DNA from 3 places in the Shinella sp. genome. Region 3 is predicted to be linked to each of the others. Evidence: riboswitches for the same ligand, from Rfam matches in the RefSeq annotation. Region 3 holds a riboswitch; each other region holds the start of a gene.
What was found. A riboswitch is a leader RNA that binds a small molecule or an ion and turns the genes downstream of it on or off. The one in region 3 is predicted to bind cobalamin.

Region 1 (3,267 bases), on a different contig from region 3:
TGTCGGGATGATGGGCGTTGAGATAGACCGCGCCAGCGCCCTGTCGCGCGCCAAGCTGGTTGGCGTAGGAGAAGGAATCTTCCAAGAGCTTCATCACCGGGATGACACCGGAGGACTGGTTTTCGATCTGCTTGATCGGCGCTCCCATCTCGCGAAGGTTCGTCAGCGAGAGCGCCACGCCGCCGCCGCGCTTGGAGAGTTGCAAAGCAGAATTGATCGACCGTCCGATGCTCTCCATGTTGTCTTCGATCCGCAGCAGAAAACACGAAACGAGCTCGCCACGCTGTTTCTTGCCGGCATTGAGGAAGGTCGGCGTCGCCGGCTGGAAACGGCCCGAAATGACCTCGTCGACGAGGTCGCGGGCAATCTGCTCGTTGCCGCGCGCCAGCGCCAGCGCCACCATGCAGACGCGGTCCTCATAGCGTTCCAGGTAGCGCTTTCCGTCAAAGGTCTTCAGCGTATAGGACGTGTAATATTTGAAGGCGCCGAGGAAGGTGGGAAAGCGGAATTTCTTGTCATAGGCGTGGTCGAACAGATCGCGCACGAAGTTGAACGAATACTGGTCCAGCACCTCCTGCTCATAGTAACCCTCGGTCACCAGATAATCGAGTTTCTCCCGAAGGTTATGGAAGAACACGGTGTTCTGGTTGACGTGTTGGAGGAAGTACTGCTTGGCCGCAAGCCGGTCCTTGCCGAGTTGGATTTTTCCTCCCTCGTCGTAGAGGTTCAGCATCGCATTCAGCGCGTGGTAATCCAGCGCCGTGATCTCCGGGGCCTTGATTGGCTTGTCGAGCGTCATCGTGTCCAAAATCGTTCCAATCCCTGTTTGACGTTGGCGACGTCTTCCGCCGTGCCCAAAAGCTCGAAGCGGTAGAGGTACGGCACGCCGCATTTGGCGGAAATGACGTCGCCGGCGATCCCGAAGGTCGCGCCGAAATTGCTGTTGCCCGCGGCGATCACGCCGCGAAGGTGCGAGCGGTTTTCCGCATCGTTCAAGAAGCGGATCACCTGCTTGGGAACGGCGCCCTTGACGCCCCCATTGCCGTCCTCGCCGCAATAGGTCGGCACGACGAGCACGAAGGGCGCCTTTGCCTCGAGCGCCTCATCGGTGCGAAGCGAGATGCGGGAGGCCGGGAGGCCGAGCTTTTGAACGAAACGATGGGTGTTTTCCGACCGGGTAGAAAAATAGATAAGCTCGGCCACCGCGTGACGCTCAGGCAAGCGCGCTGATCATGTCCGGACGGAAGCCGGCCCAATGCCGCTCACCGGCGACGACAACGGGAACCTGACGATAACCGAGCCCCTGCACGAGGGCGAATGCATCGGCGTCCTCTGAAACGTCGACAATCCGGTAACCGAGGCCCTGGCGGTCGAGCGCACGGGTGGTTGCGGTGCACTGGACGCAGGCGGGCTTGGAGTAGACAGTAATAGACATGATTTTCCTCGTCGTTTGGCGCGGGCATGGGAAATCGTTCAGCCGTCCGCCGATGGCCGCTCGAAAAACTGGAGATACGCAGATGGCCGCCTGAGACGGCCGGGCACGAAGCGCCGCTTACTCGCGCGGATGCACTGGAAACAGGATCGACATAACTTCACCCCGAAGCAATAATGCGAGGCATACGGGGAGACGGGGCGCGACATCATTCCGCAACCCAACGCTCGCCTTCCGGACACCCCGCCCGTGGACATTCATGTACGAGGCAGGTCTCCTGGCTTGCGGGTCGCGGCATCCGTTCACCTTCCCAGGGCATTTACGCCTCAGTGGCTTCATCGAACGAATGCTCGCCGCATACAGTTGCGGGGGCAGCTCCGGATTGACGCGGCCATCATGGCCGCCCCGGATTCCCGTCTTAGCCTTCGATCTTTTCGAATCGAAGGAACCTCGAACACAAGATATAGTAGACGAGGTAAAAAATGCGTCAACAGCTATGGTGACTTATCAACGGTTTCGATGCGGCGTCGGAATGGGTGGATGCTGGCCGTCAGGTTTTACGACCAGAATTCGCCTGTTTGGCGATTGCGCTGATCCCCAAACGGGCTCGTTTTCGATTGGATTTCGGCGCTAGCATCCCGGCCGGGAGCGATGAAGGTATCGACCCGCGCCACGTCATCACATTCACGTCACGCCGGCTTGGGGGCGCGGCCACCGGAGATCGGGTGGCGCGCGCACAGGTCACAGAATATGGTCTGGTCTCCCGCGGGCCTAAAATTTCAATCGTCTGGAACCGCGTGAAAGCCTGATGGCAGGGCGAAACCCGTGCCCGCCGGGGGATCGGGGGGCACGGGTTCGTGCTTTCTCGGGATCATCGCATGGGCAGCCAGAACCGAACGGATGGCAACCGGGCGATAGTGCCGGATGAGATCCGGCTTTTCTTCCCGCGTTTTCTTGTCGTCGTTGCCGGACATGGCGCCTCCAGGACCTCAGCTTGCCGGAAATCTTACCATGGATCCACCGCCGGTCGCCTGGTCGGTCGGGAAAACCTCGACGCGCGCGACGTCGACATAGACGGGCAGCGCAATCACGTCGTTGACGATCTGCGCGATGTTTTCCGGCTGGATCGGCCGATAGCCGTCATAGAGCACGGCGCTCGCCTGATTGTCCGGGATCGAGGTGCGATACAGCGCCGTCTGCACGCGGCCGGGCACGATCTCGCTGACGCGGACCGAGGTTCCGAGCAGATCGCAGCGCAAATTATCGCAAAAGAGGCTGAGGCCCGCTTTCGAGGGGCCGTAGGCACCCATGCCCGGAAACGCCGCCTGCCCGCCGCTGGAGCCTATATAGATGAGGTGTCCGCGTTTGCGCGAAACCATGCCCGGCAGGACGATGCGCGTCAGGTGCATCGGCGCCTTGAGATTGATATCGACCATCGCGTCGATTTCGGCGGGGTCGATGTCCTGGAAGGCTGCACGGGTCGAGAGGATGCCTGCATTGTTGACGAGGATATCGACCTCGACGCCGGCCAGCGCGTCGGCGATGCGCGCGCTATCGCGTACATCCGCCTGCACGGGGATCGCGCCGCTTGTCTTCGCCAGTTCGGCTAGTTGCGCCTCGTTGCGCCCGATGGCGTAGACGTCAAGCCCACGCTTGCGCAGCATCGGCACGATGGCCTTGCCGATGCCGCTGGTCGCGCCCGTGACGACGGCAACGCGGTAGACGTCAGACATAGATATATCCCCCGCTGATCACGACATTCTCACCGGTCGCATAGGTATTGCGGCTCGATGCCATCATGACGATCCATTCGGCCATTTCAACCGGTTTGGCGG
Region 2 (3,267 bases), 150 kb from region 3:
TCGGCAAAGGATTTGGCGCCGGACGCGACCTGAAGCGCGTAGAGAGGACTGAGCAAAACTGACGAAATCCGCATGTGCACCTGCCTGCAAGGGGCCGGCTTCGCGCCTTGAGGGCGACTGCGCGAGAAACGCGCAAACCGGCTGTTGTATGTGCCGAGAGTGCTACACCAAGCCTCGGGGGAGATCAATTACGCGGCCCGGCCTAGAAGCTGAGTTTTAAAATCATGTTTCCCTTGCGCGTTAATCACAAATGCGGGAGCGCGTTGCGCTTCCCCCCCGGTAGCCTATGATAAGGCCTGCATATGCGGTGGGATTGCCGCTCAAACGCACATTCATGGGATCGACGACTTGAAAAGACGCGCCAGTCTTCTTTTTGCCGTTGCTACCGGCCTGCCGTTGTTATTCTTCGGCGGCACGGCGGCCGCGAACGTGTGCGAGCGCATCCAGGCCGAGCTTGCCAACCTGCCACGCGTGTTGGTCGATACGTCGAGCGCCCGCAAATATGCCGGCGCCATCGCGCGCCAGAACATCCAGCTTCGCAAGGCCAAGGGCGACCAGCGCCGCCTCGGCTGCTCTGGCGGCAGCATCATCGTCGTCGGTGGACCGAACGCAGAGGCGTGCGACACGCTGGAATCGGTCATCGGCAAGATGGAGCGCAATCTCCAGATTCTCGACAGGAAGCGCCGCGAATTCTCCGGTGGCACGTCCAACGACGGCAAGCGCAAACGTCTGCTCGCCTCGTTTGAGACGAACGGCTGCAACGACGAAGCAAAAGTGATGCCCGTCGCGGCGACCGAAACGCTGCGCACGCCCGATGAAACACACAGCCTGCCGCTCGGCACCATGCCGGATGGCAGCGGGCGGCTGGAATTGCGCTCGCTTGGCGGCAGCACTGGCCACGGCAACCTGCGCACCGTCTGCGTGCGCACCTGCGACGGCGGCTTCTTCCCGATTTCCTCAGGCGCCACGCCGCTCGATTTTCGGCGTGACCAGCAAGTCTGCAGCATGATGTGCCCGCAGACGGAGACCGAACTCTTCTACCAGTCAATGACGAACGGGCAGGAAACCGACCAGATGACCTCGACGGTCACCGGCCGTCCCTATTACGAGCTGCAGAACGCCTTCTCCTACCGCACGCGTGACCTTTCCAAGCCCGGCGCCTGCGGCTGCAATCTCTCGGCCTATTACCAGGAGATGATCAAGCGCGAGAAGGCGCTGAAGGGCGACCCCGCACAGGCATCGAACGGCGACGACGGTGGCTCGATCACCAGGATCGACACCCTGCCGAAAAAGGCGGAAACAGCGATCAAGACGCCGGTGACGATCGAGGAACGCGACTACGATCCGGCGACCAGCAAGGTGCGCACGGTCGGCCCGGTCTTCCTGCCGGCAAACCAATCCGCCATCGACCTCGGCCGTCCGGCCGATGCTGGCGTCAACTGACGCCGGTTTCCGGCCAACGCTCCTCGAACACCAGTTCTTCCAGCGGCAGGCGCTGCCGCCACCCCTTCACCGCAAGCTCCGGCTCGGCATAGAGTCGATCGACAAAACCGACGCAAAGCCAGGCGACGATCTCGATATGCTCTGGGATGCCGAGGATGTCCCGGACGTCGCTATCGTGAAAGATGCTGACCCAGCCGACGCCCACCCCCTCCGCCCGCGCTGCGAGCCAGAGGTTCTGCACGGCGCAGACCGTGGAATAGACATCCATGCGCGGATTGTGGGTGCGCCCCAGCACCACCGTTCCGCCGCGCGTCGGATCACAGGTCACGCAAATCGAGAGCGGCGCCTTGAGAATGCCTTCGAGCTTCAGGGCGCGATACTGTCCCTGCCGCTCGCCTTCGAACATCGCCGCCGCCTCGGCATTGGCTTTTTGAAATGCGGCATGTACCCGCCGCCGGGTCGTCTCGCTGCGCACCTTGAGAAAATTCCACGGCTGCATGAAGCCGACGGACGGCGCGCTGTGCGCGGCATGCAGCAGACGGCCGACGAGATCGTCCGGCAGTGGATCGGGCAGGAACTGGTCGCGCACGTCGCGGCGCGTTTCGATGGCACGATAGACGGCTTGCCTGTCCTTGCAAGAAAAGGCGCCCGCCTGGACCAGAGGGTCCCACGGTTCTGTTCGCATCGTTTTCTCCCCAACAATGCGTACAACCTGCCGCCGTCCACGCGGTTCGGTCTATCTTGCCAGGCCGGTCTTCTGACTTCGGGTCGCGCGGCAAGCACCTGCCTTCCCGGTTGAACAACCAGTGGCAAAAGCCTGAATCGATTCAAGCTTTTACGGTGCGCGCCATCCCCGTCATAGCGTTGGGCACGTTCCGGGCCTGGGCTTTTCAAGCCCGCACCGGATTCCCGATTCTCCCGCAAAAGCGGGCACCTGACGGGAACGATATGCGCATGACCTGGCGATGCGATCAAGTCTTCCTGCGCCGCAGACCTGCCCGTATGCGGCAAGCGTCAGGCGGCGCGGGCCTCGCCGACATCCGCAATCTCCACGCTGTCGATATCTCCAGCATGGACCGCACGGTTGCGGCCACCGTTCTTGGCTGCATAAAGTGCGGCATCGGCCATGACCATGACGTCGTGCACAGTCTTGCCATGGTGCGGGAACTGGGCGATGCCGGCGCTACCGCCGATCAGGAGAAGCTGTCCGTCATAGGCGATCGGGATCTGCGTATCCAGCACGAGACTGGCGGCAAGCTCCACGAGGTGCTCGCGGCTATGCTCGCCCGTCAGCAGAACGGAAAATTCGTCACCCCCCAGACGGGCGACGCAACCGTACTGGCCGACACGATCAGAGAAACGTCGAGCGACCGCCTGGAGCACCGCATCCCCCGCCGCATGTCCATGTCGGTCGTTGACCGCCTTGAACCGGTCGAGGTCGAGCGCGAGGATCGTGAAGGGCCTGTTTTCGCCCTTCCTGATGGCGCGCGACACTTCCTCGTCAAAGCCGCTACGGTTCTTGAGCCCGGTCAACGGATCGTGCCGCGCCAGGAAGGCGTTCTTCGTCTCGCTGCGCTGGAGCGCCCTGACAAGCGCGGAAAAGCGCAAGGTGACGAAGAGCATAACGCCGGCAAAGACCAGCACGAACAACGCGATCTGCGGCAACGCCGAGCGCCACACGAAGGACCCTGGCATGTTGGGCCGCCAGGAGGTGACCATCGGGTTGTAGGCATCGCCGCCAACCGGCGTCATAAGGAGCCCCTGCTCCTGCGTCACGATCGGCGTGAAACCAAGATCGCGTAGGCCGAGGCGCCGCTCGGTACT
Region 3 (3,267 bases):
CGAAAGCCGAAGAGGCTGCCGCTGCGGAAAAGGCGCGTGCCGAAGAGGAGGCCGCCGCCCGTCGCGAGGCCGATGCCAAGCGTGTCGAGGTTGAGAAGGTGGCTGCTGCCGAAAAGGCGCGGATCGAAGAAGAGGCCGCTGCTGCCCGCAAGCTTGCGGAAGAGAAGGCGGCCGAAGTGGAGAAACTGAAGGCCGAAGCCGCCAAGGCTGCGGCGGATGCCGAGGCGAAGGCCACCGAAGCAGCCCGCCTTGCCGACGAGGCGGAAAAACGCGCCGAAGAGGCTGCGGCCGCAAAGAAGCAGGTTGAGGCTGAAGACGCCGTAGCTGCGGCCCGCAAAAATGAAGCGCAGGGTGCCGAGACGAAGGACCGGGGCCTCGCCGTGGAACAGGCCGATGCGGCGAAGCGCGAGGAGGAAACCTTCCGGAAAGCCGTGCTCGACGGTTCGGCAGATGCTTTCCGCGACTATCTCAGGGCATATCCGAATGGCCGGTTCCTCGCGGATGCCCGCGAACGGCTTTCGACGCTTGCCGATGCCGCGCGCCAGGAAACACAGGAAACCAAGCCGAAGCAGGAGACGGCGACCACGGAAACCGAGCGCAAGATTGTCGAGGAGCCGGTCATCGATTCGCGCGAAGCCTATATGGAGCGCTCGACCCGTGTGCAGGCGCAGCGCTGGTTGAGCGTTCTGGGCTTCAATACCTATGGCGCGGACGGCGTGTTCGGTCCGCGTACCCGCTCGGCGATCGCGTCATGGCAGGGCACGTCCGGCTATCGCGCTGACGGCTACCTGTCGCGTGCGCAGTTTCGTGAACTCCGGCAGGCCGCGCAATATGCTCAGGCTCGTCAGAATCGCCAGCGCCAGCAGCGCCAATATCAGCAGCGTCAGTATCAGCAGGACTATGACGTGCTGGAAGGCCCGGTCGATGGCTACTATGAGCGCTATAATGGCGACGACGGCTATTACAACAATGGCGGTGGCATGGTGATCATCCCCGGCTATTGAGTTTGCGACGACCGGACGGCGGTTTCAGCACAGGTGATGCCGCTGCCGGTCGATTGACTTCACGGGACGGGAAGCATAATCATCCGCAGTATTGGATGGTTCCCGGATCCGGAAACGGATCGGGGAGTAAATGGGAATGTGACGCGGTGGACCCAATTAGGGCGCTGCAATCACGGCCGACCCCGCGACTGTAGAGTGGCGAGGAACGTTCATCCGGTGGGAGGGATTTGTGTGGAATGAGGCAATCGTGCTTCGCGCCACACCGAGAAAACCAACCGGAAAAGCCACTGGGTGGCATTGCGATAAGCAAAGGCTCGGACGCCTCTTTTTCTACGAATCGTCCACCTTTCGTGATGCTGATACCCGGGAAGGTGAGAGCGATCCGCAGGCGTGAAAACGCCGGACGCCACGAGCCAGGAGACCTGCCAGCCGATGAGGGCATATCGCCCGACCTGGGGAGGGGCTTCCCCAACGCCTGCACGGAGGTTGTCATGGCTGTTTCCGCTACGTCTACTGTTACCCTTTCCGCAAACGACCGCCTTGTCGCGGGCGTTTTCGCATTGCTGCTCGGTGCCTTCCTCGTTTTCAGCGCCGGCCTGGCCAATTCGGCCGTGCTGCACGATACGGCGCACGACACCCGTCACTCCTACGGCTTTCCCTGCCACTAAGGAGTTTTTGACATGATCGTTCGTTATCTCCTGGCCGCCCTGGTGGCCGGGCTGTTCTCTGGCGTGCTGATGACAGCCGCCCAGGAGGCGCGAGTCGTGCCGCTCATTCTTCACGCAGAAGAATTCGAAGGCGGCGCCGAAGAAACCGCACCGGCAACCGACGGCACGACACCCACCACGGGTGGTGCCGCCACGACGCAGGAGCATTCCTCGCTCGGCGCTGCCATTCTGGACGTCGCGTCGTACCTGTCGCCGGTTTCCGTCGCCTATGCCCATGAGGGCGAGGAGCACGAGGAAGGCGGCATCATGTTCGGCATGAGCCGTTTCTCCGGCACACTTTTGGCCAACCTCGTCACCGGCACCGGTTTTGCGCTTCTGCTGGCGGGCTTCAGCCTGGTTTCAGGACACCCGATCACCGTTGCGAATGGTGCGCTTTGGGGTGCCGCCGGCTGGCTTGCGGTGCATATGCTGCCCGCCATTGGCCTGCCGCCGGAACTTCCGGGTTTCCCGGCCGCGGATCTCGGTCAGCGCCAGACCTGGTGGATTGCGACCGTCCTGCTCTCGGCCGGGGGGCTCTATCTCCTGTTCCTGAAGCAGGGCATCGTCGCCAAGATCGCCGGTATCGTGCTTATCGCGGCGCCGCAGGTCTACGGCGCGCCGCAGCCGAGCGACATTTCCAGCAACGTTCCGGCTGTTCTCGGTGCCGAGTTCGCGGTTGCGGCACTCGCCACGACGCTGTTCTTCTGGATCGTGCTCGGTCTCGCGTTGGGCTTTGCCAACGAGAAAGTCGCCAAGGCTGCCTGATATGACGCAAAAATCGCCCGGGGCCGTCCTGGTTCTGGGCGGTGCGCGTTCCGGAAAATCCGCTTTTGCCGAAAGGCTGGTCGCCGAGACCGGCCTTTCGCGTCACTATATCGCCACCGGCCGCGCCTGGGATGATGAGATGCGGGAGCGCATCGCCAGACACCGGGAAGATCGCGGAAAGGGGTGGGAAACCCACGAAGAGCCGCTTGCACTCGCCGCGCGCATAAAAGATGTGGCGCGTGAGGATCGGGCGGTGCTCATCGATTGCCTGACGCTTTGGGTCACCAACCTGATGCTGGAGGAACGCGACATCGCCGCCGAATTTGCCGGCCTCATCGAGGCCATCGCGGCGGCGCCGGGTCAACTGGTCTTCGTGTCGAATGAGGTCGGTCTCGGCATCGTACCGGAAAACCGCATGGCGCGTGACTTCCGCGACCATGCCGGGCGGCTGCACCAGCTGGTCGCCGCCCTCGTGCCAAATGTTTATTTCGTTGCGGCCGGACTGCCGCTGAAAATGAAGGGTTGAGCCTATGCTGCAACAGAAAATCCCCGCCACCGTCATCACCGGCTTCCTTGGTGCCGGCAAGACGACGCTGATCCGCAACCTGCTGCAGAATGCCGGCGGAAAACGCATCGCGCTGATCATCAACGAGTTCGGCGATCTCGGCGTCGATGGCGACGTGCTGAAGGGCTGCGGCGCGGAAGCCTGCACCGAGGACGACATCATCGAACTCACCAATGGCTGCATCTGCTGCACCGTCGCCGATGATTTCATCCCGACCATGACGAAG

Region 1: another riboswitch for cobalamin. It lies ahead of nrdH (glutaredoxin-like protein NrdH); the one in region 3 lies ahead of ACT6VE_RS03490 (CbtB domain-containing protein).
Region 2: another riboswitch for cobalamin. It lies ahead of bluB (5,6-dimethylbenzimidazole synthase); the one in region 3 lies ahead of ACT6VE_RS03490 (CbtB domain-containing protein).

What each region holds. Positions count from the first base shown of each region.
Region 1 covers NZ_JBQVPI010000003.1:88,036-91,302, reverse strand. The annotation lists gene nrdE (class 1b ribonucleoside-diphosphate reductase subunit alpha) at 1-799, opposite strand, end outside; gene nrdI (class Ib ribonucleoside-diphosphate reductase assembly flavoprotein NrdI) at 796-1,203, opposite strand; gene nrdH (glutaredoxin-like protein NrdH) at 1,214-1,435, opposite strand; cobalamin riboswitch at 1,683-1,900, opposite strand; gene ACT6VE_RS07410 (hypothetical protein) at 2,212-2,406, opposite strand; gene ACT6VE_RS07405 (SDR family oxidoreductase) at 2,422-3,165, opposite strand; gene ACT6VE_RS07400 (SDR family NAD(P)-dependent oxidoreductase) at 3,158-3,267, opposite strand, start outside.
Region 2 covers NZ_JBQVPI010000001.1:895,804-899,070, reverse strand. The annotation lists gene ACT6VE_RS04235 (phytanoyl-CoA dioxygenase family protein) at 1-74, opposite strand, end outside; gene ACT6VE_RS04230 (DUF2865 domain-containing protein) at 349-1,443, shown strand; gene bluB (5,6-dimethylbenzimidazole synthase) at 1,436-2,128, opposite strand; cobalamin riboswitch at 2,174-2,396, opposite strand; gene ACT6VE_RS04220 (diguanylate cyclase domain-containing protein) at 2,458-3,267, opposite strand, start outside.
Region 3 covers NZ_JBQVPI010000001.1:748,343-751,609, forward strand. The annotation lists gene ACT6VE_RS03485 (peptidoglycan-binding domain-containing protein) at 1-1,004, shown strand, start outside; cobalamin riboswitch at 1,084-1,448, shown strand; gene ACT6VE_RS03490 (CbtB domain-containing protein) at 1,496-1,672, shown strand; gene ACT6VE_RS03495 (CbtA family protein) at 1,685-2,476, shown strand; gene cobU (bifunctional adenosylcobinamide kinase/adenosylcobinamide-phosphate guanylyltransferase) at 2,478-3,002, shown strand; gene cobW (cobalamin biosynthesis protein CobW) at 3,007-3,267, shown strand, end outside.